2 regions of the Paenibacillus sp. plas6 genome follow, and region 1 is predicted to be linked to the other one. Evidence: predicted binding sites of a transcription regulator. Region 1 holds the regulator's gene; the other holds the start of a gene.

The links. The regulator LexA, encoded in region 1, represses DNA repair genes until DNA is damaged. The targets are predictions, from matches to a motif close to CGAACATATGTTCG.
Region 2: the regulator LexA is predicted to act here: its motif matches at 1,688-1,701, upstream of recA (recombinase RecA).

Annotation. Positions count from the first base shown of each region.
Region 1 is NZ_CM170151.1:4,426,748-4,442,119, reverse strand. It holds gene AC2TDL_RS19740 (glycosyltransferase) at 1-528, shown strand, start outside; gene AC2TDL_RS19735 (class I SAM-dependent methyltransferase) at 567-1,259, shown strand; gene AC2TDL_RS19730 (glycosyltransferase family 2 protein) at 1,316-2,185, shown strand; gene AC2TDL_RS19725 (glycosyltransferase) at 2,206-2,898, shown strand; gene AC2TDL_RS19720 (alpha-helical endospore appendage domain-containing protein) at 3,075-3,395, shown strand; gene AC2TDL_RS19715 (hypothetical protein) at 3,385-4,110, shown strand; gene AC2TDL_RS19710 (alpha-helical endospore appendage domain-containing protein) at 4,262-5,035, shown strand; gene AC2TDL_RS19705 (acetylxylan esterase) at 5,268-6,227, shown strand; gene AC2TDL_RS19700 (AAA family ATPase) at 6,424-6,981, shown strand; gene AC2TDL_RS19695 (excalibur calcium-binding domain-containing protein) at 7,066-7,281, opposite strand; partial or broken gene AC2TDL_RS19690 (NucA/NucB deoxyribonuclease domain-containing protein) at 7,279-7,659, opposite strand; gene lexA (transcriptional repressor LexA) at 7,942-8,577, opposite strand; gene AC2TDL_RS19680 (LysM peptidoglycan-binding domain-containing protein) at 8,743-9,111, shown strand; gene AC2TDL_RS19675 (DUF896 domain-containing protein) at 9,307-9,507, shown strand; gene AC2TDL_RS19670 (hypothetical protein) at 9,555-10,073, shown strand; gene AC2TDL_RS19665 (HAD family hydrolase) at 10,111-10,884, shown strand; gene AC2TDL_RS19660 (hypothetical protein) at 10,955-11,545, opposite strand; gene AC2TDL_RS19655 (1,2-dihydroxy-3-keto-5-methylthiopentene dioxygenase) at 11,717-12,256, opposite strand; gene metH (methionine synthase) at 12,461-15,372, shown strand, end outside.
Region 2 is NZ_CM170151.1:4,212,991-4,228,362, forward strand. It holds gene pgsA (CDP-diacylglycerol--glycerol-3-phosphate 3-phosphatidyltransferase) at 1-197, shown strand, start outside; gene AC2TDL_RS18690 (competence/damage-inducible protein A) at 269-1,537, shown strand; gene recA (recombinase RecA) at 1,771-2,814, shown strand; gene AC2TDL_RS18700 (regulatory protein RecX) at 3,107-3,769, shown strand; gene rny (ribonuclease Y) at 3,974-5,515, shown strand; gene AC2TDL_RS18710 (TIGR00282 family metallophosphoesterase) at 5,590-6,387, shown strand; gene AC2TDL_RS18715 (stage V sporulation protein S) at 6,528-6,788, shown strand; gene AC2TDL_RS18720 (dipeptidase) at 6,927-7,874, shown strand; gene AC2TDL_RS18725 (phosphate propanoyltransferase) at 8,026-8,598, shown strand; gene miaB (tRNA (N6-isopentenyl adenosine(37)-C2)-methylthiotransferase MiaB) at 8,819-10,375, shown strand; gene AC2TDL_RS18735 (YlbF/YmcA family competence regulator) at 10,393-10,908, shown strand; gene AC2TDL_RS18740 (biotin transporter BioY) at 11,004-11,621, opposite strand; gene AC2TDL_RS18745 (ATP-binding cassette domain-containing protein) at 11,738-14,179, shown strand; gene AC2TDL_RS18750 (HAD-IA family hydrolase) at 14,148-14,729, opposite strand; gene AC2TDL_RS18755 (MFS transporter) at 14,726-15,372, opposite strand, start outside.

The DNA.
Region 1 (15,372 bases):
GGAGAGGCATTTACTCCTCGTGATCATTACTATTTTGCCAAGGATTTGCAGGAGCATGCTTTTTATGAAGAAGCTGTGCAGCAATATGAACTTTTTTTGGCGAGCAAGCAAGGCTTGGTTGAAGACAATTTCAATGCCTGTATTGGTTTAGCTGATTGCTATGGACATATGTATGAGCGAGATAAACAGGTGCTTTCATTATTTCGTTCAATGGATTATGTGGGGCCACGCGCAGAGGCTTGCTGTCGATTAGGAGTCATTTATAAGTCCGAGGAAAACTATCGTTTAGCTATATATTGGTTTAACTGCGCCACTAAGCTCGGCGATCCGCCATCAAATGAGGTATATGTAGAACGAGCGTATTGGACTTGGCTTCCTTATTATGAGCTTGCAATTTGCTATGAAAAACTTGGAGATATACCGTCTGCTAAACAATATATAGAGCAAGGGCTAACATTTTCTCCAGAAAATCAAGAACTTCAGAACAAGCTGCGCAATTACGAAGGAATGTTAATCAAACAATTATAGTGATATTTCCCGTCATTTTAGTTTAGGGAGGACAGCAGGTGTTAGTTCGTAATATTGAGAAGGCAATGGCTTTAGCAGAATTAAATGGTTATCAAGAAAAAGATAAGATGTTATGCAAAGCGGCACTCGTTCATTTATTTCGCAAGCTAGAAGAAAATAAAAAAAATCGAGCATTAGTATTAGGCGGGGACTTAGCAGTATTAGTTTTTCATTTTGTGAATCAATTGCGAGCAGTTAATGTAGATGTGACAAATATTGAACATGAGGAGTTGAAATATAATCGTCTAAAAGACCTGTTAGGTTCAGATCGTGACATTCAATTAGTGCTGCAAAATCTAAAAATAATTCCCGACAATGCTTGGGAGCTAATATTTAATGATTGGCAGCATGCTGCAGCTCATTGGGAACATTATGCAGCAGAAATTCCAAATTCGTTGAGTCGTAATTGTACACTGCATAATGCTTTCTATGGAAATATTGCTGAATTCGTAAAGAAGCAAAACCAACCATTTGATGTATTAGTTGTGGACGGTCCGCAAGGTAATGGACGATCGCTGGCATTTCCTTTATTAGCTAACTCTCTAAAAGAGAATGCATGGGTATTGATCGATGATTTTGATTATTATCCATTCCTTGATTATTTAAGCATCATTTACACCTACACTGAACATTATCGTGAAATACGAGGAAAGCAGCACTGGGTGCTACTTCAATTAACTGGAAAGAAATGATGAGTCATTTGGTTTGTAAGTAGCTTATCTGAAATTTTGTTATAGGTGGGAGAACTATGTCCAATAAATCTATCCTTATTGCTAGTCCCATCCAACAAAAACCAGAAGTTCTTGAGAAGTTTTTACTTTTATTGCAGAAATTAGATGATAGTAATCTTGAAATTTCTTTTTTATTCATTGATGACAATACAGAAGCCGAATCAAAAAAGCTGTTGCAACAATTTGCTTATAAATCGTCACGGAAAATGATTATAAACTGGGAAAGCAACAATGAAAGTTATATAAAAGATGAAACAACGCATTATTGGTCAGATACATTAATGGTTAAAGTTGGAAGCATGAAGGATGAAATAATTTCTATCGCATTAAAGTGTAACTATGATGCGTTATTTTTAATTGATTCTGATCTTCTTCTTTATCCGGATACGATAATTAAATTATTTTCAACCGAAAAGGAAATTATTTCAAATGTATTTTGGACAAAATGGAATCCGCAATCGCTCGCTATGCCGCAAGTATGGTTTTCGGACGAATACTGCTATCAAAGCTCTTCAGAGCAGTCAAAGGTGGAGAAGATATTGCTTTCATTGATTAGGTTGCGAGCCCAAGGGATATACGAGGTAGGAGGATTAGGAGCTTGTACATTAATACGAAGAGAAGCTTTGCTAAAGGGGGTTTCATTTAAGAAGATTCGTAATCTGCCATTTTGGGGAGAAGACCGCCATTTTTGTGTGCGTGCAGCAGCTCTTGGCATTCCGCTTTATGTAGACACAAGACAGCCTGCCTATCATATTTATCGTGACTCGGATTTAGAGGGAGCTGCCCATTTTTTAGAAACAGCAGGAAATAACCCACAGCAAATAATAAAAGAAGCAAATGACTGGATTAAAGAGGTGCTGCATTATTATCATGTCATTGATAGATAGAAATGAACAGGTGATCTAATATGAGCAAAATAACACTGACAATGATCGTTCGTAACGAAGCGGGACGTTATTTGCGGGATGTTTTGCAATCTCATCTAGATTATATTGATGAAGCAGTAATTATTGACGATGGAAGTGATGATGAAACTCCTTGGATTATTTGGGAACTGCTTTCTAATATTCCACTTCATTTAATTCGAAATCAACAGTCTAGGTTTCATTCTGAATTTCTCCTTCGCCAGCAGCAATGGAATGCTACTATAGCGACTAAGCCAGAATGGATATTGAATATGGATGCAGATGAACGGTTCGAGTCGGGAGCTGGTCCTTTGCTTCGCGAAATCACCGATTCATCTCCAGTCGATGTCGTTTCATTTCGCTTGTATGATATGTGGAGTGAAACCCACTATCGTGAAGACACGTATTGGAACGCACATCTTCGTCCCGTTCCTTTACTAGTAAGACATAATCCTGAACGGAATAATGCATGGCAAGAGAGCGTTCAACATTGCGGTCGTTTTCCGATAGAAGTATATTCAGAAAAGATGTTATACAATCCATTGCGAGTTCAGCATTTCGGATGGGCGAAAGAGGAGGATAGAATAGCAAAGTTTAAAAGATATAAGCAATTAGATCCCCAAGCAAACTATGGTTTTCTTGAGCAGTACGAGTCTATTTTAGATCCAGCCCCGAACCTAGTTGAATGGAAGTAATCTTTTTCATTTCGTAAATAGGTTAGACTCTCCTTCCCGACATTGTCATATTTCGTTGAAGCCAATCATATCATTAATTAACCTGTCCAAGCTTAAAGAAGGAAAAGGGAATCCAATGAGCTGATAGATATTGTTAGGTGATCTACTTACTATTGCAGCATGAGGGGAGGAGGAATATGTCACTTCCAACTGTTCCAGATATTAATCCATTAATTACGTTAACAAGAGAGGAAGTATACAACCTGCTACTTACATCAATTGCAATGGAGGAAATTGGATTATCTCATATATTAAATGCCGAGGGTGAAAAAATTCAAAAAATCCTTCAGACTGAAGATGCCTGTATCGAACATTATCTTCGTGTAAATCGTTCCGTAGATAAAGTTATGCGAAGCATAATGAAAAATCAAATGTTATTGCTTACTAAATTGGAAGAGCTGCTTGATATGGAGCTGCATAACCAAGCTATTCGGGAAGATGAGTGTTATGATGAATAGCTCTTTTTTTTCTTTAGAAACATGGAAAATAGATAAGGAAAGCTTATCAAGAAAAGAGAGCAGCCTTCTTCTTGAGCAATCATTAGTTGATAATATTACAGCATTTTCAAGTTTAATTACAACCTTTACAGATTACCTGACACGTTTTAGAAAGCAGCAATTAGAGAAAGATCTTAGTTATGATAATGAGATCGAAGTAGATAATGCAACGATTACGTTATTAAATAATTTAAACTGGCTCGGTAGCCTTAATCATATGCTAATCATTTTTAATATTAAGAAGCAAATTATATTACGCTTAATAGAATACAATCAAACCGATTTATTTATTCAGAACTCCACTAAATTAAGAATTCAATGTGAACATTTAGCGATAGCAATTTGTCGTTTATTAAACGACCAATATAAATGGCTGGAGAATATGTATCATTGTTGTGAGCTAAAGCAGAATCAATTGCTTTTTATTTATACATGTCTTGAGCATATTGAACAACTTATTATGAATGTTGATCGGATCACGCTATTTCACACTATCAAGAAAGAACATAAAGTAACGAACATACTTTATCAGGAAATAAAAAAGCTTGAGGAGATTTGGGGAACAACGAAAATATTAGACTTAGAGTCACGTTTTGTAATTTTAGTGCGTTTGCGTCAATTAAGAAGCTGGCTGCTAACAAGACAAAGAACAATAAAGCACGATAAAGGACTATAGAACACTGTAAACTACGAACACTTCATTCTCTTTTTTATCGCTTATAGCTTTGAAATTTATACATATTAAGCAAGTGAGTCAATAAAGCATAATCCGTGGTTCATCACATTTGGAAGCAAGTGATGCATTACGTTAGGACGGGAGGGACGATATGTCTTTACCAAATATCCCTAATATTACACCGGAAATTTCTCTTAATCGTGATGATGTTATCAATTTGCTAATTACTTCGATCGTGATGGAGGAGTTAGGGTTAAGTCATATTATTAATGCAGAGGGAGAAAAGCTTCAGTATGTGCTTGGTCAACTTCCAGGAATGACGCCACCAACATCTCCCACCATTAATGAGATACTTGAAGTAAATGAATCAGTCCGAAAAACACTAAATTCGACAATGAAGAACGAAATGTTTTTGCATTCGAAGCTTGAAAGCATTATTAGTTTATATCGTTTTGGAAGTGCAATAGAAGAGGAAAGAAGTGTGATTACGTCAGCAGTATCAGCTGGTCCCAATAATCCAGTTGTCATTACGACGAATGCCTTTGCTGCTAATACTTCAAATCGCTCTATTGAAATTAATAACGCAGGTTCAGCTATTTCTTTGCCAGACAATAAAGTTTTAAACGGGATAAAAGCAAACGAAGGAAATACTTCATTTATCGTTCCGTTATCAGGGAAGTATCTTATTTCTTATACAGTTAATATTGATTTAATTACAGGAGAATTTATTGCATTGACAATTAATAATACAATCTATACGCCTAGCATGTTAACAAGTATTAGTGGCATGAACTGCTATAGCAGCACAATTATTGTAGCTTTAGAAGTTGATGCGGAATTGTCGCTTAAGTTATTTGGTAATACAAGGGATACAAATTTATATGAAGGTTTAGGTGCATCGCTCTCTATTGTTTTACTTGAATAAAAAAGACGTCTATTTGAGAAAAAAAGAATAGCGAATTTGTTACTTATTTACGAATTTTCAATTTCTCTTAATGATAGATGTTTGAATAATATAAATATAAAGACGGCTGACATCGCGATTTTATTAATGTCAGCTTGTTTTTTTTTTGTTGACAGAAAAAAAACAATGGATCTATGCTTAAAGCACATCATTTAAATTTTTAAGCTCATTAGCATTTAGGAGGAGAAACAAAGTGCCACTAATTGATATGCCACTAGAAGAACTGCTTGTTTATCAAGGAATTAATCCTAAGCCTGAGGATCATGCTGAATACTGGGAACGTGCGTTAGCTGAAATGAAAGCTGTCGATGCTAATGTTGAACTGATTCCAAGTGAGTTTCAGGTTCCATTTGCAAAATGTTATGATTTATATTTCACAGGTGTACGAGGTGCGCGGATTCATGCTAAATACATAAAGCCTAAGCATGTGGCTGAGCCACATCCAGCCGTTGTTCAATTTCACGGATACTATGGACATTCTGGAGACTGGAATGATAAGTTAGGCTACGCTGCTCTAGGTTTTTCAGTATTTTCAATGGATGTTCGCGGTCAAGGAGGAAAATCAGAGGATACTGGTGGGGTAAAAGGGAACACATTAAATGGTCATATTATTCGCGGTTTAGATGATCATCCAGATAACTTATTGTTTAGACATGTTTTCTTGGATACGGCGCAGCTGGCAGGTATCGCTATGAATATGCCAGAGGTTGACCCAGATCGTGTAGGCGCAATGGGTGGATCACAGGGAGGTGCGCTGACACTTGCTTGTGCATCATTAGAGCCTAGAATTAAGCGACTTGCTCCAGTCCATCCGTTTTTAAGTGACTATCGTCGCGTATGGGAAATGGATCTATGTAAGGATGCATATGCAGAGCTTAAGTCATATTTCCGTTATTTTGATCCACAGCATAAACGTGAGGACGAAGTCTTTACAAAGCTAGGTTATATTGACATTCAGTATCTAGTTGAGCGAATTCAAGGAGAGGTATTGATGGCGGTAGGGCTTAGTGATACCGTTTGTCCACCTTCAACTCAATTTGCTGCTTACAACAAAATTAAAGCGCCTAAATCGTTAGAGATTTATCCTGATTTTGCTCATGAACATTATCCTGGCTTTAATGATAAAGTGATGCAATTTTTACTAGGTCTTTAGGGATATTAGCAAGCAACTAAGCAACTATTGGTAACAATATAATAAACTTTCAATATGAATTAAGAGGAACTTGGGCATAAGTTCCTCTTAATTTATTTTATATGGTTAAATATTTATGTAGTGAATTTACAAAATATAATAATATAGGATATTATTGGGGTGTGAGTTGTTATATTATTTGAAATGAGGGAGCGATATGAAGTTTGTATTGGTGTTTGGTCCTCAAGCAGTTGGTAAAATGACGGTTGGCATTGAACTAGCAAAAATCACTGATTTGAAATTATTTCATAACCATATGTCGATTGAACTGTTTCACCCATTTTTCGGATATGGACCTGAAACAATGAGATTAGCCGGTATAGTGAGAAAAGAGTTGTTTGAAGCCTTTGCTAAAAGTAATCAATACGGCTTAATTTTTACCTTTATTTGGGCTTTTGATCTGCAGGAAGATTGGGATTTTGTACAGAAAACTTGCAAAATTTTCGAAGAACAGGGTGGAGAAACGTATTTCGTTGAGTTGGAAGCAGATATGGAGACAAGATTGCAGCGCAACCGAAGTGAATTTCGTCTTGAGCAAAAACCATCGAAACGAAATATTGAAGAATCTGAGGAGGATCTGCGAGCAACGATACAAAATTATCGCATAAACTCATTGCCGGGGGAAATAACAAAAGAAAACTATATTCGCATCAATAATACACTTTTGGAACCTACTGAAGTTGCCCAAATTATTAAGGAGAAATTTCAGTTATAATGGATACGGCTCTATTCCTACCCGAAGAGGTAGTTGAATAGAGCCATTATTTTTTTTGGATAACGAGCTTATTAATATTATTCTCTATAATTCACAGGCAACGCCGTCTCCATCGCGATCTAACTTTTTGCTATAGCCAGGATCTCCTTCAAATAATGGAGTGACCCCTGCCTCATGAGCCTCTGTACAGTTTTTGTAGAGAGGTTCTTCAACTTCAGCTTGCAAATCTTCATCTAACTTTAATTCACTTTTATCTGTGTTAGGGTTAGTTTTTCCAAAAAGACTTTTTGGTTTTGCCACAATAAATAAAATACGTTCGCCATCTTCATAGGCGGAGAGCTGATGACCAATCCAACTTCCGGCACCGCGATTGTCGCTTGAATCAACATATGCAACACTTGCCCCCTCACCGCCTTCTGCACACATTGCCATTGGCCACTCATCTCGATCATAGCCATCTCTAGTGCTAATTCTTTTTAGCGATTGCTTACGTCGTTCAGCTGCACCGTCTCGATCGATTGTGCAAACATCGGAATGTCCATTTTCAATAGCTGAATAAATATGTAATGCTGTTTCAGGATAGCTGTCACTAGGAAATTCTAAAACATAGTCGTAATCATCAGGCTCAGTTTGCTTTGAAGAGACAATATTAGAATGAGTTTTTTCTGTATTTTGCACCTCTGTCAGCAGTTCTTCTGCATCCGTGTCCGTAGCTATCTGATTTTCAGATTGAGTTTTGGTTTGCTGTGGTTCAGCTATAGCTTGTGTTGATGTTAAGTGTGAATTTGATTGCTGACCACAGGCTGAAAGGAATAAGCATAGAGCTAGGACAAAAAACTTTAATGATTTCAATACAGGTTCCTCCCGTAATGATAATTGCGAGGAAATGTCCTCTGAATAGTAATGACCATTATGCCAACTAGCGATAATGGTCATCATTTTTTTATTATATGCTTATTATTAATGCATATCACGGAACAATCCGATGACTTTTCCAAGAATCGTAACATTTTTTAGAATAATTGGTTCCATTGATGAGTTTTCAGGTTGTAGGCGAATATGATCTTTTTCACGATAGAAAGTTTTTACTGTCGCTTCATCATCCTCCGTCATTGCAACTACAATATCCCCATTGTTTGCAGTTTGTTGCTGACGAACAATCACAAGATCACCATTATGAATACCAGCTTCAATCATACTATTACCGACAACAGTTAGAACAAACACATTATGCTCACCAACAAAATGGGAGGATAGCGGGAAGTAATCTTCAATATTTTCAGTAGCGGTAATTGGAATACCAGCTGTAACTTTACCGATAATCGGAATGTGTTTAACAGGAAATGGAATTACGTTGTCGGATGAATCTGTATATTCATCATCATGATCTAATATTTCAATTGCACGTGGTTTAGTAGGGTCACGGCGTATGTATCCTTTCTTTTCCAATCTATCTAGATGACCGTGTACTGTAGAGCTTGATAATAATCCTACAGCTTCAGCAATTTCTCTAACAGCAGGAGGGTATCCTTTTTCTCTTACTTCTTTTTTTATAAAGTTCAATATTTCTAATTGGCGCTTAGAAAGCTTGCTCATATAATCAACTCCCATTATTATTAGGGAAATTATAACATAGAACTCCGGTTCGCACAAACATAAGTTCTTGAGAATATATGTTCTTATTTTTTGGTAGAATCTATTGACAAGAAACATATGTTCGCATATTATAAAAACAGAACAAATGTTTGGGAGTGACATGAGATGACAACTTATAATCCGTATGCATATCAAGGCTATGAGGTCATTAAGACATCGCTAGATCATAAAAAAGGAAATACCAATTCAACACAAATCTATAAATGGATATTTAGTTTATTGGTTATAGTTTTAATAATAACTAGCTTATATTTAATTACTGCTGCTGCCGGCAGTTCTTCGTCACAATTTGCTGTGCTTGATGGTGAATCAGTTGTAACAGTTAGTACTGGTGATACATTATGGAATATTGCAAGTCGACATTATGAGCACAAAGATCTTAACTTTATTGTATTTTTAATAAAGCAACGTAATGGTTTAGAGAGTGATCTGATTAAGCCCGGCGAACAGCTAATTCTGCCCGAGCTTCCTTAATAGGGAATGTATAATAACTAAAAATATTTCTAAGCTTATAAGGCATCAGTAAATGATGTTACTTTATAAGCTTTTTTGCTATAATAAATTTGTTGTGGATTTTTTCAAAGGTTTATCATTGTAATAGGGATGCAAAGTGCAACTCCCGACCGTAGCCGGCAGAAGTTTGTATTGATAAAGAGGGGAGTGGATGAAATGGATATGGATAAAATGGTTGCGCGTATTAATGAGCTAGCGCGCAAAAATAAATCTGTTGGTTTAACGAAGGCAGAGGAAAAAGAGCGTGAAAAATTAAGAGCGCAATATCTCTCTGTGTTTAAAGCCAATTTTAAACAACAGCTTGATAGCATAAAATATGTAGAGGATGAAACTTCAGAAAGTAAACCACTGCATTAATTTCTTAAAGATAAGCAGAAATTAATATAGATAGAGGAGGAGTTTGCTTGTCTCGTTCTTGGGAAAGAAAAGTTAGAAAAAATATGGAACTGGTAAATAAGCAACGGAAAAAAGCTGGGCTCGGGGATGTGCAGCTTAATAAAGCGGCTGGACAAGATAATAAAATCGTGTTCAAAGGGCAAAATATCGTTTTTCCAATTGTACTTATTCTGTTTATTGGGATGTATAACATTTTATTGTTAATGAATCCTGTTTACGAGCTAGATGCAATGTATTGGTTAACAAATGTTGCTTATCTTGTTTTAGCAGCTCTATTTTTTTTCCGAAAGCCTTATCTTGCGATAGGGAAAGATTATATACAGTCACGTCGCATTATGGGGGACAAGCAGCTATTTGCAGTTGCGATTAAAGAGATTAAAGTTCAAGGCGGCTACATTATCATTATTCCGAAAAATGGTAGTAGCTGGGCTTTTAATAAAACATTCAATCGCTTTCCCATTGAGGATATGAAGGTTGAGTTAAAGAAGCTAGCAGAAAAACATAATATTACTTGGACTGAACTATAGCAAATAAAGGAGAGAAACAAGCGTGAAAAAGGCAGTAATGTTTGATCTGGATGATACGCTACTTTGGGATGCTCGTAGTGTAGAGGAAGCATTTCGTGCAACTTGTGAGTACGCTGCGGAAAAAAATAAAAATATTGATCCGTCTTTACTAGAAGCAGCAGTTCGCTCTGAAGCAAGAAAAATATATGAAGCCTTTGAAGCATTCCCATTTACGAAGAAAATTGGAATTAATCCTTTTGAAGGGCTATGGGCACGATTTGCAGAAGGAGAGCAACAAGAATTTCGTCAACTTGAGAAATTTGTACCTGAATATCGTCGTTCTGCATGGGTCAATGGTCTAAAAGTTATCGGGATTGACGATGAGCAGCTTGGGGCAGAGCTTGGTGAAATGTTCCCAGCAGAACGTCGTAAACGCCCGCTTGTTTATGATGAAACGTTTGCTGTGCTGGATAAGCTAAAAGGGAATTATAAACTGCTATTGCTTACAAATGGTTCGCCAGATCTTCAAAGAGAAAAGCTTGCTGGAGTTCCACAGTTAGCACCGTACTTTGATCATATTATCATTTCAGGAGAATTTGGTATTGGTAAACCTGATGTTTCGATCTTCCAGCATGCATTAAGCTTACTTCAAGTAAATGCTGATGAAGTTGTAATGGTTGGCGATAAATTAACTACAGATATTTTAGGGGCAAATACTGCTGGAATACCTTCTGTATGGATTAATCGTCATGGTGTTGATAGAACTGACGAAATCATTCCTACGCATACCATTTCTGATTTGAATCAATTATTTGCAATTATTGAAAAATAACCTTTATTTGATTTAGCATGTTCTTGTCACAAGGGCATGCTTTTTTATTTGAAAGTGGTTAGGTTAACTTTTACTCCTCGTAATCAATTAACTCTAAATAGTTTATATTGTAACCGTCACTTGTTAAATTCCATATTCCAGGAATTTGATATAATTCCCATTCATCATTTTCGTTAAGTTTAAAAATGTACTCCCTGTACCAATTTTTTAAATCCTCATTAGCCTCGGTATACTGTTCCCTGATAGTAAGCAAAGTACTATTAAAAAAATCATGCTCGTAGATATTTTTAGTGATGTATGCTTGAGTAATTGTCACGCCTTTATGAAAAACGGTCGGGTATAGTGAGTATTTCTGTACAAAAAGATCTGAATGTTGAGGTGCATCCATATCATGGATAATTAACATTTCAAGAAGCTGGGAGGCAAGCGTTTCGCCAAACTCTTCTATAAAGGCTGCTTCATAATCTGCAAATTCTTTTTGCGTGACCTTGTCCAGCATTGCAAAATCAAGTATCATTTTTTCTTTCTTTTTTACCATTTCATAAGCGGTGTTGAGATCAAAATCAGTCGTTTCCGATTCAATTAGCTTAATTTCATTCGATGATTGACATGCAGTTAGGAATAACATCACCATTAGTAACACTGCATATAAGCTTCTCATATGAACGAACTCCTAACATAATAAATTAGAGATGACCTGCTAATATATTCAATGAGCCAAGCAAAGAATCCTGTAGTTAGAAATGGGAGCGGATAATTTTTAATATTAAGAAAAAAGCACGAGCTATTAATTAGCCCGTGCTTCGTCATCCATAACTTAATGATGATTACATTATTTTTGGAAAGAAGGGTCATGGTGCGGATGAGCGATCCAGCCTTCTGTTTCGATAAACAAGCGTACTGCAACAATTTTTTTGCTTTCCATTAGTGTGAAGAAGTGAGGTGTATTTTCAGATACAGAAATAACGTCACCTGCTTGAAGCTCTACATCAAAGTAACCAACATCGTCAGTACCTTTAATGACGAAAATACCTTCACCAGCAGTAATAGCGCGGACTTCATCCTCAGTATGTGTATGAACATTTTCGAATTTCGCAAGCAACTCATCTAGGTTAGGAGTTGCTTCAGAAAGCGTAATAATGTCCCATGTGCGATAACCGCGACGCTCGGCAAGGTCACGAATTTCGCTATCAAATGTATCAAGAACTTCTTGTTTTTCCTCATCAGTTAATGTGAATTTTTCGCGTAAATCTTCACGTAGTTTATTAATATTCCAGTGTTCATAAAGAACGCCTTGGCTTGACAAAAATGCGGCTACGTTTTCTTCACCTTTAATACGTTCGTCTGTGTTGCGAATTCTTACCTCTGCCATGTATTATTCCACCTTTTCCAATAGGAATTTAATTGTTATATTATAATTATAAAACAAAAAAGTTGGATTGTCGATTATTATCCTTTCAACTTATGTGAAGTTCTGATAAAATTTGAGATAGTGATTTTGGGAAGGGGTATGAAAGTGTCCAATAATAAGCTGCAAGAACAGCTAGCAAAGCGAATTCTCATTTTAGATGGTGCAATGGGAACAATGATTCAGCAAGCGAATTTGACAGAAGCAGATTTTGGCGGTGCTGAATATGATGGCTGTAATGAAATTCTAGTATTAACTCGTCCAGACTTAATTACAAGTATCCATGAACAATATCTTGAGGCTGGAGCTGACATAATTGAAACGAATACATTCGGTGCTACTAGTGTTGTATTGTCGGAATATAATATACCAGAGAAAGCAAGAGAAATAAACCTGGCTGCTGCTAAATTAGCACGTGCAGCGGCAGACAAATATAGCACTGAGGAGCGTCCGCGTTTTGTTGCAGGTGCACTCGGACCGACAACTAAAACATTGTCAGTAACTGGCGGGGTAACATTTGATGAATTAGTAGAAAGCTATTTTGAACAAACGGTAGCTTTAATTGAAGGTGGAGTAGACGCGATTTTGCTAGAAACTTCACAGGATACATTAAATGTAAAAGCGGGCAGTATCGGAGTTCGTAACGCTTTTGAGGCAACAGGTATCACTCTTCCAATAATGATTTCCGGTACGATTGAGCCAATGGGAACTACGCTTGCTGGTCAAACGATCGAATCGTTCTATATTTCACTAGAGCATTTAAATCCAATCTCTATTGGTTTAAACTGTGCGACTGGTCCAGAGTTTATGCGTGACCATATTCGCTCATTGAGCAATATTGCTCGCACGAAGATTTCATGCTATCCAAATGCAGGATTGCCTGATGAAAATGGGCACTATCATGAGACACCTGAGTCTTTAGCTCGAAAATTAGAGGATTTTGCTGCAAATGGTTGGCTTAACATTGCTGGCGGCTGCTGCGGTACAACACCGGCTCATATCAAAGCAATTGCTGAGACAATGGCGAAATACCAGCCAAGACAAGCTTTAGGAGATCATCCTGATGCAGTTTCAGGAATTGAAACAGTTTTTATTGAAGATGATAACCGTCCGATTATGATTGGTGAACGGACCAATATTTCTGGTTCACGCAAATTTAAACGTCTTATTAAAGAAGAAAAGTTTGATGAAGCTTCTGAAATAGCACGTAGTCAGGTTAAAAACGGAGCTCAAATAATTGACATTAATTTGCAGGATACAGATATTGATGAAGCTTATGCGGTTAATCAGTTTTTACCGCAAGTTATGAAAAAAATAAAAGCTCCAATTATGATCGACTCTACTTACGATCATATTATTGAATTGGGCCTAAAATATTCACAAGGTAAAGCGATTATTAATTCGATTAACCTTGAAGATGGAGAAACGAAGTTTGAAAAAATTGTTCCGCTTATTCACAAATATGGTGCTGCCGTTGTTGTCATTCTAATTGATGAGCGTGGACAAGCAGTATCTCGTCAGGCAAAGCTGGAAGTTGCAGATCGCGCTTACAACTTGCTTGTTAATAAGTACGGAGTAAACGAGGAAGATATTATTTTCGATCCGAATATGTTCCCAATCGGTTCTGGTGATCCGCAATACATTGGTTCTGCAGTGGAAACATTAGAAGGTATTCGGATGATAAAAGAAAAATATCCGCGTACAAAAACGTTACTCGGCTTAAGTAATATTTCCTTCGGTTTGCCTGATGCAGGTCGGGAAGTATTAAACTCTGTTTATTTGTATCATGCGACGAAGGCAGGTCTGGACTATGCTATCGTTAATACAGAGAAGCTTGAGCGCTATGCTTCTATTCCAGCAGAGGAACGCGAGCTGGCGGAACAGCTAATTTATAATACGAATGATGAAACACTCGCAGCTTTTGTAGCAGCGTTCCGTGATAAAAAGGTTGAAAAGAAAGAAAAACTGTCTAATTTATCGCTAGAAGAACGACTCGCTTCTTATATTATTGAAGGAACGAAGGAAGGTCTGATTGCAGATTTAGATCTGGCTCGTGAAAAATATACTCCACTTGAAATTATTAACGGTCCGTTAATGAAGGGTATGGAGGAAGTAGGGCGTCTATTCAATAACAATGAGCTAATTGTTGCTGAAGTACTGCAAAGTGCAGAGGTTATGAAAGCTTCTGTAAGTTATCTTGAGCAGTTTATGGAAAAAACAGAGTCAGCTACTAAAGGTAAAATTTTGCTTGCTACTGTTAAAGGTGATGTTCACGATATTGGGAAAAACCTTGTTGAGATCATCTTATCGAACAATGGCTATAAAATTATTAACCTTGGCATTAAGGTACCGCCTGAAAAGATTATTGAGGCGTATCGTGAAGAGAAGGTTGATGCAATTGGCTTATCTGGCCTGCTTGTAAAATCTGCCCAGCAAATGGTCGTGACTGCGCAGGACCTTCGAAATGCTGGTATTGATGTACCGATTTTGGTGGGCGGTGCTGCACTTACACGTAAATTTACGCGTACACGTATTTTGCCAGAGTATGATGGCTTGGTTGTGTATGCTAAGGATGCAATGGAAGGGCTAGATATTGCTAATAAATTGACAAGTATTGAACAGCGTGCAGAACTAGAAAAAGAAATTGCAGAACAGCGACTAGCTTTGTTAAATGAGGAGCAGGATAGTAAAAAATTACCTCCGATGACTCGAGCTGTTCGTTCCAATATTTCGCCAGATGCTCCTGTATTTGTACCGCCTGATACTGAGCGTCACATTTTGCGCAATATTCCGTTGACACAAGTGTTGCCATATGTAAATATGCAAATGTTGCTTGGTCATCATCTAGGTGTTAAAGGGCAAGTAGATAAGCTGCTTGCTGCAGGAGATGAAAAAACGGTAAAACTAAAAGAAATAATCGACCAAATTTATCGTGATGGAGCAACACAAGGCTATCTTGAAGCAAATGCAATGTATCGCTTCTTCCCGGCACAATCGTCAGGTAATGATGTAATTATCTACGATCCGCAGGATCATACGAAGGAAATTAAACGCTTCTCCTTCCCGCGTCAGCAGGTTGA
Region 2 (15,372 bases), 210 kb from region 1:
TTGCTGCAAGTAAATGGGGCAAATGGAAAACAGCTATTCAAATTACGATGATTATTGCCATATTACTCAATAACTTCCCATTTGAGCTTATTGATTTCCCATTTGATATCATTTGCGCTTGGGTTGCAGCGCTTATTACAGTGTACTCAGGTATTGATTACTTTGTAAAAAATAAATCATTAATTCCGATTGAATAATATAATGCACTCTCTTGTTATTTTCAGGGGAGTGCATTATTTGGTCTGAACGAAAATTGAGAGGTGCATTTATGAAAGCAGAAATTATTGCAGTAGGAACTGAAATGCTATTAGGTCAAATTGTAAATTCTAATGCACGAGACATTTCATTAAAGTTAGCAGAGCTTGGCATTGATGTATATTTTCAAACGGTTGTTGGAGATAATGCTGCTCGTATTGAGCAAGCGATTAACATCGCTAGAGGACGAGCTAATCTGTTAATTTTTACTGGCGGACTCGGACCGACACAGGATGATTTAACGAAAGATGTACTAGCATCTTATTTAGGCCGCAAACTAGAAATAGATCAGCCAGCTTTGCTGAAAATAAAGGCCTTGTTTGAAGGTCGTGGAATTGAAATGGTAGAAAGTAATATCCGTCAAGCACATACGATTGAAGGTGCGGTGACGTTACCTAATGAAGCAGGGCTTGCCGTAGGTAATGCACTAGTTGAGGATGGCACGTATTATGTGTTGCTTCCTGGACCGCCTAAAGAAATGAATACGATGCTTAATGGACCGGCTGTAGCCTGGCTGCGTGAGGTTATGCGGGGAGAGCAGCAGCCTCTCTACTCCAAGCTACTGAAATTTGCTGGAATCGGTGAATCCAATTTGGAGGCAAAGCTGCTTCCATTAATTGATGGTCAAACTGATCCAACACTTGCTCCATATGCCAAGGAGGGTGAGGTTACAGTTCGTGTCTCTACAAAGGCAAGCAGTGAGGATGAAGCAAATATTAAACTGCAGGCAACGATCGAGCAGGTTAAAGCGATAGTTGGCGATTATTTATATGCAGTTGAGGACATTCCAATTGAGCGACAAATCGTTCGTATGCTGCAAAGTAAAAATTATACACTTGCTTCTGCAGAAAGCTGCAGTGGTGGCTTATTTGCCGAACTGATTACTAAAGTTCCTACTGGTTCTTCATGCTTTGTCGGCGGAGTAGTTACTTATACGAATGAGATGAAGCATAAGCTGCTTAACATTCCTATGTCGCAGTTAGAAGGGGAACATGCGCCAGGAGCGATTAGCAGCTCTACAGCCCAGCTTATGGCGGAAAAGGTACGTGAGCTGCTTGACTCTACTTTTGGCGTTTCTATTACTGGTGTAGCAGGTCCAAGCACAAGTGAAGGTAAACCTGTCGGTCAAGTGTTTATTGGTATTGCTGAAAAAGGAAAAGAAACGAAAGTATTTGAGTTAAAACTTACTGGTGATCGAGCATCAATTCAGCTTAAAGCGGTGAAAAATTTACAGTTCCGCTTATGGCAAGCACTTAAAGAACATGTAGATTTATTAAATTAACTAGAATTGGAAAAAAATCACTTCATATCTTGTAGAGAAAGCTGGATTTCGATACAATATAATTATTCATGGAAGAACCGTGACGGAACGCTGTTTTGTCGCGGTTTCTCTTTTTTAAATGCAAAGAGATGCATCGCGACACAAAAAATACGAATGTGTGTTCGAAAAAACTATTGGCAAGAAGGGATAAGTAAGGTATTATACTAATATAAACATTGAAGGATGTGAATTTCGTGAGTGATCGTCGTGCAGCGCTTGACAATGCGCTTCGTCAAATTGAAAAGCAATTTGGTAAAGGCTCAATTATGAGATTAGGTGAATCTACACATATGCAAGTAGAAACCGTTTCTAGCGGTTCCCTTGCTCTTGATATTGCATTAGGAATTGGTGGTTATCCACGAGGTCGTATTATTGAAGTATATGGACCAGAATCTTCTGGTAAAACAACAGTTGCTTTGCATGCTATAGCTGAGGTTCAACGTGCTGGTGGACAAGCTGCTTTTATTGATGCAGAGCATGCGCTAGATCCGCTATATGCCAGCAAACTGGGCGTTAATATTGACGAGCTGTTGCTGTCCCAACCTGATACAGGGGAGCAAGCGCTAGAAATCGCTGAAGCACTTGTACGCAGCGGTGCTGTTGATATCGTTGTTATTGACTCTGTTGCTGCTCTTGTACCGAAGGCAGAAATTGAAGGGGATATGGGCGATTCTCATGTCGGCTTACAAGCACGCCTAATGTCACAAGCGCTGCGTAAGCTTTCAGGTGCGATTTCAAAATCAAAAACAATTGCCATTTTTATTAACCAGCTTCGTGAAAAAGTTGGCGTTATGTTCGGAAATCCAGAAACAACGCCTGGTGGTCGTGCGTTAAAGTTCTACTCCAGCGTTCGTTTAGATGTTCGCCGTGTTGAAACTTTAAAGCAAGGCAATGAAATGGTTGGTAACCGTACTCGTATTAAAGTAGTTAAAAATAAAATGGCTCCTCCATTTAAGCAAGCTGAAATCGATATTATGTACGGAGAAGGTATTTCCAAAGAGGGCAGCATTATCGATATTGGTGTTGAAATGGATATCGTTCAAAAGAGTGGAGCATGGTTCTCGTACAATGGTGAGCGTTTAGGTCAAGGCCGTGAAAATGCTAAGCAATTCTTAAAAGAGCATCCTGAAATTGCTCAAACCATTGAAAGTCAAATTCGTGAATCTTCAGATCTTACTGCTGCTCTTCCTGCTAGCTTTGCTGAGGAAGAAGAGGATGAGCTAGACGAACTATTTTAAGCAGCGTTTCTAACTAAATTCATTAAGGATTAGACTATTCTAGCTGCAATATAGCACTCCGAGCAAAGGAATAAACGTCTGGAAAACGGGAGAGATCTGCCCTCAAAGCCTGTTGCAGTCACAGAAATTAATAAATGCAACAGGCTTTAAAAAGCGGAAGAAAGAGGATTATTCCGGAACTATTCTGGAGCGTTATTAAGCTGTTCAGCTTGTCAGTTTCTCGCTGACATCCTGAACAGCTTCTTCATTATAACGAGGTAATTTGCTGAAAATGAGGTGAGCAAGCAATACGATGAAACAAGCAGAAGGACTAATTACATCTGTTAAAGTAAGCAGCAAGCAAGCGAAAATTTATCGCATTACAATCGATATTTTGCCTGAACCATTAGAGGTGCATGAGGATATTTTTATTTCTTATCAGTTGGTAAAAGGTAAGAGTTTAACTTCTTCTCTAATTGACGAAATTATAGATGAGAACGCAAATTATCTTGCGTACATTAAAGCAATTCGTTACTTAGCTGCCAAGGCGCGCAGCAGTCAGCAGCTTGCCCTTTATTTAAGAAGACAGCAATTTAGCGAACAGCACATCTCGAACGCACTATCTCGCTTAACAAGTGAAGGATATATGAACGATAAAGAATATGCAATGCAATATGTGAATGCGCGAATGGGCAAACAGGGAAAAGGCAAATTGCGAATCGCAATGGAGCTTAAAGGGAAAGGGATTTCAAGTTCAATTATAGAGCAAGCACTGGCAAAGGTGGACGAAGAAGCTGAGCTTGCAGGGGCTTACAAGGCTGCGCAAAAAAAACTGTACAGTCTGCAAGGAACAGAAGTAGAAATTCGTCGAAAACTGATGCAATTTCTTGTACGTCGTGGATATTCACGAGCAATTAGCCGAGAAGTTATGAAAATGCTAGAAAATGATGCAAAAAAGAGAGCAGACGAGGGATAATTCGGGAATTGCTTGACAATTGATTTTCCGAAAAGATAAAATGAAGGAGTATTCCTAAAATTTTTGTATCAATTTTACTTCCAAAAATTGATGCGAAATGTTTGTTTTTCGTCTAATGGCGTAATTAATGCGGTGTGGAAACCGGTTAAAACCAAACAACATCTCAGGGCTCGACCCTGGGTATGCAACAAGGAGGTGAACAAGATGGAACATATAATCTGGGCCCTCGTTTGTATCCTTGTTGGCGCAATTTTCTTTGGAATTGGTTACATGATACGAAAATCGATTGCTGAAGCAAAAATTTCTAGTGCAGAAGAAGCTGCCGTTCAAATTATAGAGAATGCGAAGAAGGAAGCTGAAGCTGTTAAGAAAGAAACTGTGCTTGAAGCAAAAGATGAAGTCCACAAACTGCGTACTGAAGCTGAAAGGGACATTCGTGAACGTCGTAACGAAACACAACGTTTGGAAAGACGATTGCTTCAAAAAGAAGAATCGCTGGATAAGAAACTAGAGATCTTAGAACGCAAAGAAGAGGCTATAGCCAGCAAGGAGAAACGAATCGAGGAAACACAGCAACAGATCGATTTGCTCTACAAGCAACAGCTCAGTGAATTAGAACGTATTTCCAATCTGACGATGGAAGATGCTAGAACGATAATTCTATCCAATGTGGAACAAGAGGTGCGTCATGAGACTGCACAGATGATTAAGGATATTGAGCAGCAAGCAAAAGAAGAAGCTGATAAAAAGGCTCGAAACATTATCTCACTTGCGATTCAGCGCTGTGCAGCTGATCATGTAGCTGAAACAACGGTTTCGGTTGTAACGCTACCAAATGAAGAAATGAAGGGACGTATTATCGGGCGTGAAGGTCGAAATATCCGCGCACTGGAAACCTTGACCGGTATTGATCTAATTATCGACGATACACCGGAAGCGGTCATATTGTCTGGCTTTGATCCAATCCGACGTGAAATCGCTCGTACTTCACTTGAGAAGCTTGTTGCGGATGGTCGTATCCATCCTGCACGTATTGAGGAAATGGTTGAAAAATCACGCAAAGAAATCGATGATCGTGTACGTGAATATGGTGAACAAGCGACTTTTGAGGTTGGTGTGCATGGTCTGCATCCAGATCTCATCAAAATCCTTGGTCGATTAAAGTATCGTACAAGTTATGGTCAAAATGTGCTTAAGCACTCTATGGAGGTTGCTTATTTAGCTGGCTTAATGGCTGCAGAGCTAGGTGAAGATGTAGTTTTAGCTAGACGTGCCGGTCTATTACATGATATTGGTAAAGCACTCGATCATGAGGTTGAAGGCTCACATGTCGAGATTGGTGTTGAACTTGCTAAAAAGTATAAAGAACATCCTGTCGTTATTAACAGTATTGCATCTCATCATGGTGATACAGAAGCGACCTCGGTTATTGCAATGCTTGTAGGAGCAGCTGATGCATTATCTGCTGCAAGACCAGGTGCTCGTCGTGAAACATTAGAAACGTACATTAAACGTTTAGAGAAGCTTGAAGCGATTACGGAATCATTTGATGGTGTCGAAAAATCATACGCGATTCAAGCGGGGCGTGAAGTTCGTGTTATGGTTCAACCTGATAAAATCGATGACACAGAAGCATTCCGTCTTGCTCGTGACATTACGAAGAAAATTGAAAGCGAGCTAGACTATCCAGGTCATATTAAAGTTACGGTTATTCGTGAAACGAGAGCCGTTGAATATGCTAAGTAAGAATGCTCGTAGGGGAGTGGCTGGGAACAGCCACTTCTCTATTTTATGTAGGATATAGATAAGGATGGTTACAAATGAAAGTACTATTTATTGGTGATATTGTTGGGAGTGTCGGCAGAGAAGCAGTAAAACGCGTTTTGCCAGCATTAAAAGATAAGCATAATCCGGACATCATTATTGCTAATGGTGAAAACGCAGCGGCAGGTAGAGGGATTACCCGCCAAATCGCCAATGATTTTTATGATTGGGGTATTCATGGCATTACAATGGGAAATCACACCTGGGACAATAAAAATATTTTTGAGTGGATGGATGATGAACCTCGAATTGTTAGACCAGCGAATTTTCATCATTCCGCACCAGGTAAAGGACTAGCAATCATTAATGCGAATGGTAAAAAGCTAGCGATTATCAATATTCAAGGGAGAACATTTTTGCCGCCGATTGACTGCCCATTTATGACCGCAGATAAATTAATTGAAGAAGCGAGCAAGATTACTCCGCATATTTTAGTTGATTTCCATGCTGAAGTCACTTCTGAGAAAATCGCGATGGGTTGGCATCTTGATGGTAAAGCTTCAATCGTAGTTGGTACACATACTCATGTTCAAACTAACGACGATACCATTTTGCCAAATGGAACGGCATTTATTACCGATGTAGGGATGGTTGGCTCCAAGGAAGGTGTGCTTGGAATGCAGAAGGAAGCTGTGTTACACCGTTTTCTTACTGGTATGCCATCGCGTTTTGTTGTAGATGAGGGGAAATGGCATTTTCATGCAATTGTTGCGGAGCTAGATAGTAAGAGCGGACGGGCAATAAAAATTGAAAAGATTAGATTAACAGAAGATTCATGGCTGCTTATGAAATAAGCGGCCTTTTTATTTTATCGTTCTTTTAAAATTCTGAATAATTCAAATAATAAAAATTTTGTGTGCAGGAATCTTTCTAAATTTCACGAATAATTATAGTATAGTAAAGTCCATCAAACATTCCAGGGGAGGTTCTTAATATGGATGTATTAAAAGTATCAGCCAAATCTAATCCGAATTCAGTAGCAGGAGCATTGGCAGGCGTACTTAGAGAACGTGGCGCAGCAGAGTTACAGGCAATTGGCGCAGGAGCTTTAAACCAAGCGATTAAAGCTGTTGCAATTGCTCGTGGCTTTGTTGCACCTAGTGGAGTAGATTTGATTTGTATTCCTGCATTCACGGATATTGTTATTGATGGAGAAGATCGAACGGCGATTAAGCTTATCGTTGAACCTAGATAATTAACAGCATGAATAACCAACAATGATTAGAAAATTATTTGTGTTTTAAATTCGTTATCGACCTGTTTACTCCAGGGTAAACAGGTTATTTGCTTTCATTGAGTAAAATTAACATTTCTAATCGTAGGAGGGGATGTAATGCGGAAAATTGATTTTCATTGTGACGTCATTAGTAAATTGCTAGTTGAACAAAGATTAGATTTTCACAAAGAAGATTTTTCAGAAAGACTTGATGTGACGTTACAATCTTTACTCGATGCCGATTACATGATTCAAGTATTTGCTATTTATATCCCATCAGACCATCCCAAAGATATAATTACGATTATGAAAAGTATTGATATTTTTTATGAGCGGATAACGAATCATCCCAATATCATTGTTGTTGACTCAGCAATTGATGTGGAGCGCTGTAAAGCGACAAATAAAGTAGGTGCGATACTGTCTTTGGAAGGAGTAGATGGCTTACAGGGGCACATCTTTCTAAGTTCATTGCTTTATCGTTTAGGCGTGCGCTTTGCAGGATTAACATGGAATGCTATGAATTGGGCAGCAGATGGAGTAATGGAGCCGAATGGTTCAGGGTTGTCCAGCTTAGGCAGAGACTTTGTCACACAATGCAATAAGTTAGGTATAACGATTGATGTATCTCATCTTTCTGAGCGAAGCTTTTGGGATGTAATGAAAATAAGCAGTAAACCAGTGATTGCCTCTCATTCCAATGCAAAAAGCATCTGCGATCATCCGCGAAATTTAACTGATGCACAAATAAGTGCGATTATTCAAAGCCAAGGATTAATTGGTATTACCTATGTACCTTGGTTTGTCGTAACAGGGGCTAAGGCAACAATGAACGATTTACTTAAACATATTGATCATATGTTAAAGCTTGGTGCAGAAAATCATATTATGCTAGGCTCTGATTTTGATGGGATCGATACACACATTGATGGATTAAGAACTCCCCGTGATGTAAATAAATTAGAAAAACTTCTGCTGCAGTACTACGATTATGAAATTGTGGAAAAAATAATGTGGCGGAACTCATATCAGTTTTTAATAAAAAATTTAAATGCGAAGCGATAAGTAGTTGAAAATAATTATGAAAATTTTGTGCGTATTTTCACAAATGCTTGTTCTTCGCTTTTAATAAGTGGTATGATAGAGGCATATGAGCGACATCATATGCCTTTTGAATGTTTTCGCAGAAGGAAGAACTTAAGGAGTGTATCGAGAAATGGAAAAAAAAGTGCCTGTAGGCGTATCAGCAAGACATATTCATCTATCACAGGAGCATGTAGAGCAGTTGTTTGGTAAAGGCTATCAACTGACTGAGTTCAAGCCATTATCTCAGCCTGGTCAATACGCTGCAAATGAAACAGTTGCAGTTATCGGTCCAAAAGGATCTTTCCCTAAAGTTAGAATTTTAGGTCCAGCGCGTAAAGCAACTCAGCTTGAAATCTCCCGTACAGATTCATTTGCACTAGGAGTTAAAGCGCCAGTTCGCGAATCAGGAGATATCGCTGGTTCAGCTGGTATTACAATTAAAGGGCCTGCGGGCGAAGTAACAATTGAAGAAGGCGTAATTATTGCAGCACGCCATATTCATTTCCATACTTCAGACGCTGAAAAATGGGGTATCACAGATAAACAAAGATTGCGTGTAGCTGTTGGTGGCGAGCGTGGTGTTGTATTTGAAAATGTAATCGCTCGTGTATCTCCAGACTTCGCTCTTGATATGCATATTGATACAGATGAAGCGAACGCTGCTGGTATTAACAATGGCGATACCGCTGAAATTATTGACTAACAATTTGGTTTTAACATAGATTAAAAATCAAGTCTGTTAGTTTATAGCAAATCATGATAAAATCCTTTTATGTAATAATGCGTTTCTGCATAAAGACATAAGAGGATTTTTGTTTTAAACTAGGAAAATATGAACTAGCTGTTTATCGTGTATAATATATGTTATAATGATGCATTGAGACTGTTAATTGTAATAACGATACTAAAGGAAGTGGATATATATGTCGTCAAAGGAAAGTAAAGACTACTCCAAATACTTTGACTTTTCTGATGCAAAGTTAATTAGCGAAGAAAATGGCAAAAAGACATATCGTATTAAAGGACGTAATATTCAAATAAATTCTGCACCTGATCATCGTGAAGAGAAAAAACGTGGCAAGCAAGAGGTGCAAGTGCATTATGATTTTGCCATTGCCGAAGAAATGAAGCAATTTGGGGCGGGAAGACGTTATTTAATCTACACATATGGTTGCCAAATGAACGAACATGATTCTGAAGTCATGAAGGGTATGTTCGAGGAAATGGGATATACTGCAACCGAAGATCGCAAGGAAGCAGATGTTATTCTATTAAATACATGTGCAATTCGTGAAAATGCCGAGGAAAAAGTGTTTGGTGAGCTTGGACATTTAAAAGCTTTAAAGCTAGAAAAACCAGATCTTATTATTGGTGTTTGCGGTTGTATGTCGCAAGAAGAAACCGTTGTTAATCGTTTATTGCAACGCTTTACGTTTGTCGATCTTATTTTCGGTACACATAATATTCATCGTTTGCCTCATCTGTTGCGCGATGCGTATTATAGTAAAGAGCTTGTTGTTGAGGTATGGTCTAAAGAAGGCGATATTATTGAAAATATGCCTAAGAAACGTGACGGTATGCGTGCTTGGGTAAATATTATGTACGGCTGTGATAAATTCTGTACGTACTGTATCGTACCGTATACACGTGGTAAAGAACGTAGTCGTCGTCCTGAGGACGTTATTGCTGAAGTTCGACAACTTGCAAGAGAAGGCTATCAAGAAGTAACGTTGCTTGGTCAAAACGTAAATGCTTACGGTAAAGATTTCGAAGATATTGATTATCGCTTCGGTCATTTGATGGATGATATTTCAAAAATAGATATTCCGCGTATTCGCTTTACAACAAGCCATCCGCGTGACTTTGATGATCATTTAATTCAAGTGCTGGCTAAGGGCGGCAATCTTGTAGAGCATATTCATCTTCCAGTTCAATCTGGTAGCTCGACTGTATTAAAACGGATGAGCCGCAAATACACACGTGAGCAATATTTAGAACTTGTAGCTAAAATTAAAGCTGCTATTCCTAACGTAGTGTTAACGACAGACATTATTGTTGGTTTCCCAGGTGAAACTGAGGAGCAGTTTGAAGAAACGCTAAGTCTAGTGCAAGAAGTTGGTTTTGATTCTGCATTTACGTTTATCTATTCTCCACGTGCAGGCACACCTGCTGCAGTGATGGAAGATGATGTGCCACTTGAAATGAAAAAACAGCGCTTATATCGTTTAAATCAACTGCTTGCTGATATTTCTCGCAAGAAAAATGAAGCATTGCTAGGTCAAGAAGTAGAAGTATTGATCGAAGGTTTAAGTAAAAATAATGATAAAGTGCTTTCAGGACGCACTCGCTCTAACAAACTTGTTCATATTGAAGGTCCAGAAGCATGGATTGGTAAACTAATCAAAGCAAAAGTGACGGTGGCGCAAAGCTTTTATATTAAAGCAGAGCCAATTGAATCTTCATTAGTGTCAAATATCTAATTTAGGGGCGAATAATAATGAAGTTGCTGCATCAATCAATAGAATCTAAGCTGTTTCTGCATGGCGGTGAGACAGGTGGGGCTTGCTCTCATAAAGGTGATCATGCAGAGATAAAGTCTTATCATATTGTTGACCTTCGAGTAAAAGAAGATGTGCAGGCAAAGGCAAGAGAGCTTGCTGATATGCTAGCTCAGTCTGAAGAGGTAGCATACTATCGCCGAGCAGAAGCCAAAATTAAAAATCACGAACGTGTTCAGCAGTTAATCGCACAAATTAAAAAGAAACAAAAAGAAGCCGTTGCATTTGAAAAAACTTTTAAAAATCCTGAAATGGTCAAAAAAATTGAAGCAGAAATCGATGAATTGCAGGATGAGCTTGATAGTATTCCGATTGTTAGAGAATTTCAGCAAAGCCAATCAGATATTAATTACTTGCTGCAGCTTGTCATTTCTATTGTTAGAGATACATTGACCGATAAAATTAATTTGGAAGATGCACCTAAAAAAGCAGAAGCTAGTGAATGTATTGACTAATGTAGCGTAAACAAAATAAGCATCCTTTCTTCATAAGCCGAAAGAGGCTAAGTAGAAAGGATGCTATTTTTTTGAGACTAGGATAGTAAAGCGGATTATGCATTAATCTGATTGTTATGTGAATGGTTGAGCGTTACTCCCTGCTCATTTCGGAATCCCATAAACTGCTTATGTAAAGCAATATAGAGAATTAAACCAATGACTGCCTTCATTGCATCTCCAGGTAAAAATGGCAGGCAAGCTAGTCCGAGAGCTTGAAAAAGCGTCATTTCATCTAAGACAGCCATAAACCATGGGACACCGACAACATAGGCAAACCAAGAGCTAAATGAAAGAAACAGGAGTAAGCAAAGGGCATATTTTGCAAAGCTAGCTGTAGAGAATTTTGCTTCTAAACGGCTAATGAAAAAGCTAATTATCATTGCGCCAAAAGGGAAATAAATGATAAATCCACCAGTAGGGCCTAAAATATGAGCAATACCGCTTTTGCCGCCAAAGACTGGCAAGCCTAGCAAACCGAGCAAAATAACGATAGCGATACTCATAAATGCAGCTCGCGGTTTTAGTATAATGCCAATTAAGATAACAGCAAATGTTTGAAAAGTAATTGGCACTGGAGAAAAAGCGAGTTTAAGTTGTAAGAAAGAAAATACGATAAATAGGGCACTGCCGAGTGCGGTGTAAACTAATGAGCGTATTGGAATTGAGTTCATTCCGTTCATCCTTTCAACTTGCTATTTTATTGTTAACCTATTATTATTAAAATTAAGTTAACAATAGGAGTGTAGCACAAACTATCTACTTTGTGAATAGGGGGATATAAATTTTTATGTTGAATCGTTCTATCATATATGCTGCTAAAAAGCTTCAACCTATTCGCAGTTATGATCGTTCTTTGCTATTAAAGTCTATAAATGTAACGATACATACTGGAGAATGGGTGTCCATAATTGGACATAATGGCTCAGGAAAAAGTACGCTTGCTACATTTATTAGTGGGCTGCGCCGTACGGGAATTAAGATAACTGGAGAGGAGCAGCGTCAGGGGAATGCAGTTTATCCAATAATCACTCAAGTAACCTCAGATTATTTGCTCGGTTCGACTCCATATGAGGACTTGCTAATAAGCTATGAGCAATATGGCAAGCCGATTGATACGGAACAGCTTGAGCAACTAATAAATGAGCTATTGCAAAGTCTTGGACTATTGGCATTAAAACATGTTCCGCTTGAATCGCTATCAGGTGGTGAACGACAGCTCGTCGCTATTGCAGGTGCCTTATTAATGGATGCTCCCTGCATTATATTAGACGAAGCAACATCTATGCTTTCTCAGGATAATAAATGGCGTGTATGTAAGATGATTCGTCAGCTTGCAAAGCAAAAAGGGATAGCCGTGCTATGGATTACACAGCAGCTTGATGAGCTTGAAGCTGATGATACCGTTTGGCTAATGCAAGACTTAGAGGTTGTTTATCAAGGTAAAGCAGCCGATTTGCTTTTAAATAAGGAGAACAGTTTTTTTAGTAAAGTTGAGCAAATCAATAATACTGAGCAACAACTGGCTGCAACTGCTGTATCTGTCACAAACTCAGAAATGTCGAATGGGAAAATTACAATTGATCGAATTCCTAATGCAGAAAACACAAACGAAGTGGTTATACATGAGCGTGGCATCTATAACGAAATAGCTAATGCGCAAAGCAAATTAGGCGCTAACCTCGTGCTTAAAGACGTAAAATTATTAGAAGAAAGCAGACATCCCATTAATTACTGCTTCGAGGGAGGAAAGCAGTATTTGTTAAGTGGGCAAAATGGAGTGGGAAAAACGACATTATTGCGCGGTTTAGCAGGGATAACTCCGGTCGTACAAGGCAGTATCCATGTTGATGGAAAAGCGCTCAGTACAGTTAAGCGGCGTTCTTCGACTCTATGGAATAAAGCTGTACTGCAACAAATTCATTATGTGCCACAGCATGTAGAGGAGATGTGGCTGTGCAGTACAATAGAGCAAGAATTGTCACTGGTCGCCAAGCAATATGCTTCAATTGACCAGGACTTGCTTCGTAAACTTAAACAAGCCGTGGAAGAGTTTGGTATTCCTTGTTCTAGACATAACAGCGAGCTATTAAGTATGAGTTTAGGGGAGCAGAAACGTGTTGCATTAAGTATTGCATTTTGCTTACAAGGGAAATGGTTGCTGCTTGATGAGCCGTTAGCTGGACTTGATGGAGCTGCAAGACAGCTTGTCATTGAAAAAGTTGCGTCAAGAAAGAAAGAGGGCAGAGGAACGATTATCGTCAGCCATCAGCTGGCAGAGCTAGTTCCAGTTATTGATTGTCATCTGGGGTTAACACATACAGGATTACAATTCGTTAATGAGATGAGCAGTGATTTAGACGAAAAACATGCGCTGCCTACTAATCAAAAGCTAATTGCAGACTCTAACATTGAGAATGTCTCAAGTTTCTTAATAAGCGATAGTCGCTATAGTAACGAAAAAGCTGTAAACAACGATCCGCATAACCGCGAAAAGCTAGCTCGTACGTTAACAAACATATTTGATCCGCGAGCATTAATGCTTTGTATGCTAGTATGCTCAGCGAGCCTATTTATATGGAATAGCTGGTATAGTATTGGCCTGTATGCTTTATTAGCGATTGTCGTTATGTTTCTGTTAGTCAGTCATATAAAGCAATCGCTTGGCATTATTATAGGTTTTAGCTTTATGGCGCTAATTCTTGTGCTTGTAGGAGGTTTATCATTTTCTCCATTAGCTTTTCACTTTACATCGGCATTATCTATTGCTCAACGGATGCTTAGTCTATTCATTATTATTGTACTTGGTTTGCCGTTATTGTCGCTAATGACACCATTTCGTTTACAGCGAGCATTACAGCAAAGTTTTAAGCATTGTCGTAAAAAGCTTCCCGCTTTAGACAGTTACGCATTACTGATATCGTTAATTTTTCGTTTTGTCCCGTTATTATCTGGGCGTTGGCTTTGGCTGCAGGCGCTAAGCCGTAGTAGATTTAAGCAAGTTCGCCGCATATCTTGGTCAATGCTGCCTGTGCTGCTATTAGCTTACGTTCGCAGCATTCTAAAGCTTGCAGATCAATTGGCAACTAGCTTGGAGTTAAGAGGCTATGATAGACCTAATAAACAGCCTCATTTTCATTCCGTAATTAAATGGCGCCTGCAGGATACTTGGTTAATGCTGATAATGATCGCAATGGCAATTATGAATATAACCATTTATCAACTTTATTAATCCAGTTACCTTGTGAGTCTGCTAATACTGTTTGCCAGCCAACGAGCTTAGCTGCATTTACATTTTTATTGCTATCATCAACAAACATTTTTTCATCAAGCTGAGGCAAGCTTTGATCAACGATTTGGAACCATTTTGGATTGGGCTTGCAAAGTCCTGTTTTATCTGAAATATAAATGCGCTTCAAATAGTTATTGTAAGGGTGCAGTAATGGCAGTAACCATTCCGAGCGATGGTTGCTCATAACGACAATACTGCAACGCTGCGCCCAATGCTCTAGCTTGTCGATGGCTGGAAGCGGACAGAGATGCTTGGCAATCAACTGATTGCTTTGCTCAAAGCTTAACTTAATTCCTTTGCTCATAAGCCAGCTTCGCCAATCCTCCTCAGAGCATAAACCACACCAAAGCCGCTCACTTAGCTCTCGTTTATACTCGCTATAAAGTGCTTGCTTGTCGCAATTGCCAAGTGAGGCTAAATGCTCCCATAATGTTGGAGTTAAATTGCTTGCAAGTACCCCGCCTACATCAAGGATTAATGTCTTATTCATGCTTGTTCGTTCCTTTCAAAAGAGCTGCCAATCATAATTTCATTCGTTTTTTCTGCTAAGCTTGCTTTTGTACGAGCTGCTTTTCTCTCTTGCAGCAGCCAATATAGGGTAAAAGCGGCAGCAGTAAAAGCAAACACGCCTCCAAGAGCAAAGCCATAATCGATCCCATAGGCTTTATTTAAATACCCTGCAATAAATGGACCACAAAACATTCCTAGCGCATAGAGTGCTTGATACAAGCCCATTGCCGTTGCTTTCATTTGCGGTTTAATATCAACAATTGCTAGGCTAAGAAAAAGCGGAGTGTGCAAGCCTTGGGCGAAACCATTTACAGCTTGTGTTACATACATCCATGGCATACTAGGAACGAGAATTAAGCCTAAAGTACAAGTTCCGCTAATTAGAAATGCCAGTAGTATCGTTCCCTCTGTTCCAAACTTAGGAATAAACCATTTGCTAGTTGCAATTGCTGCTAGCGCATGCGGCAGCATAAAGCAAAAGACAAGCAGAGTAAGCTCACTGCCTGTAGCGCCTAGCTCCGTAGCTTTAAGTGGTGTAAAGCCAAACATCGTTATAAATAAGACACTATGAGCTAATATAGATAACCAGCTGGCTTTTAATAAAGGTTTTGTTGTGATTACTT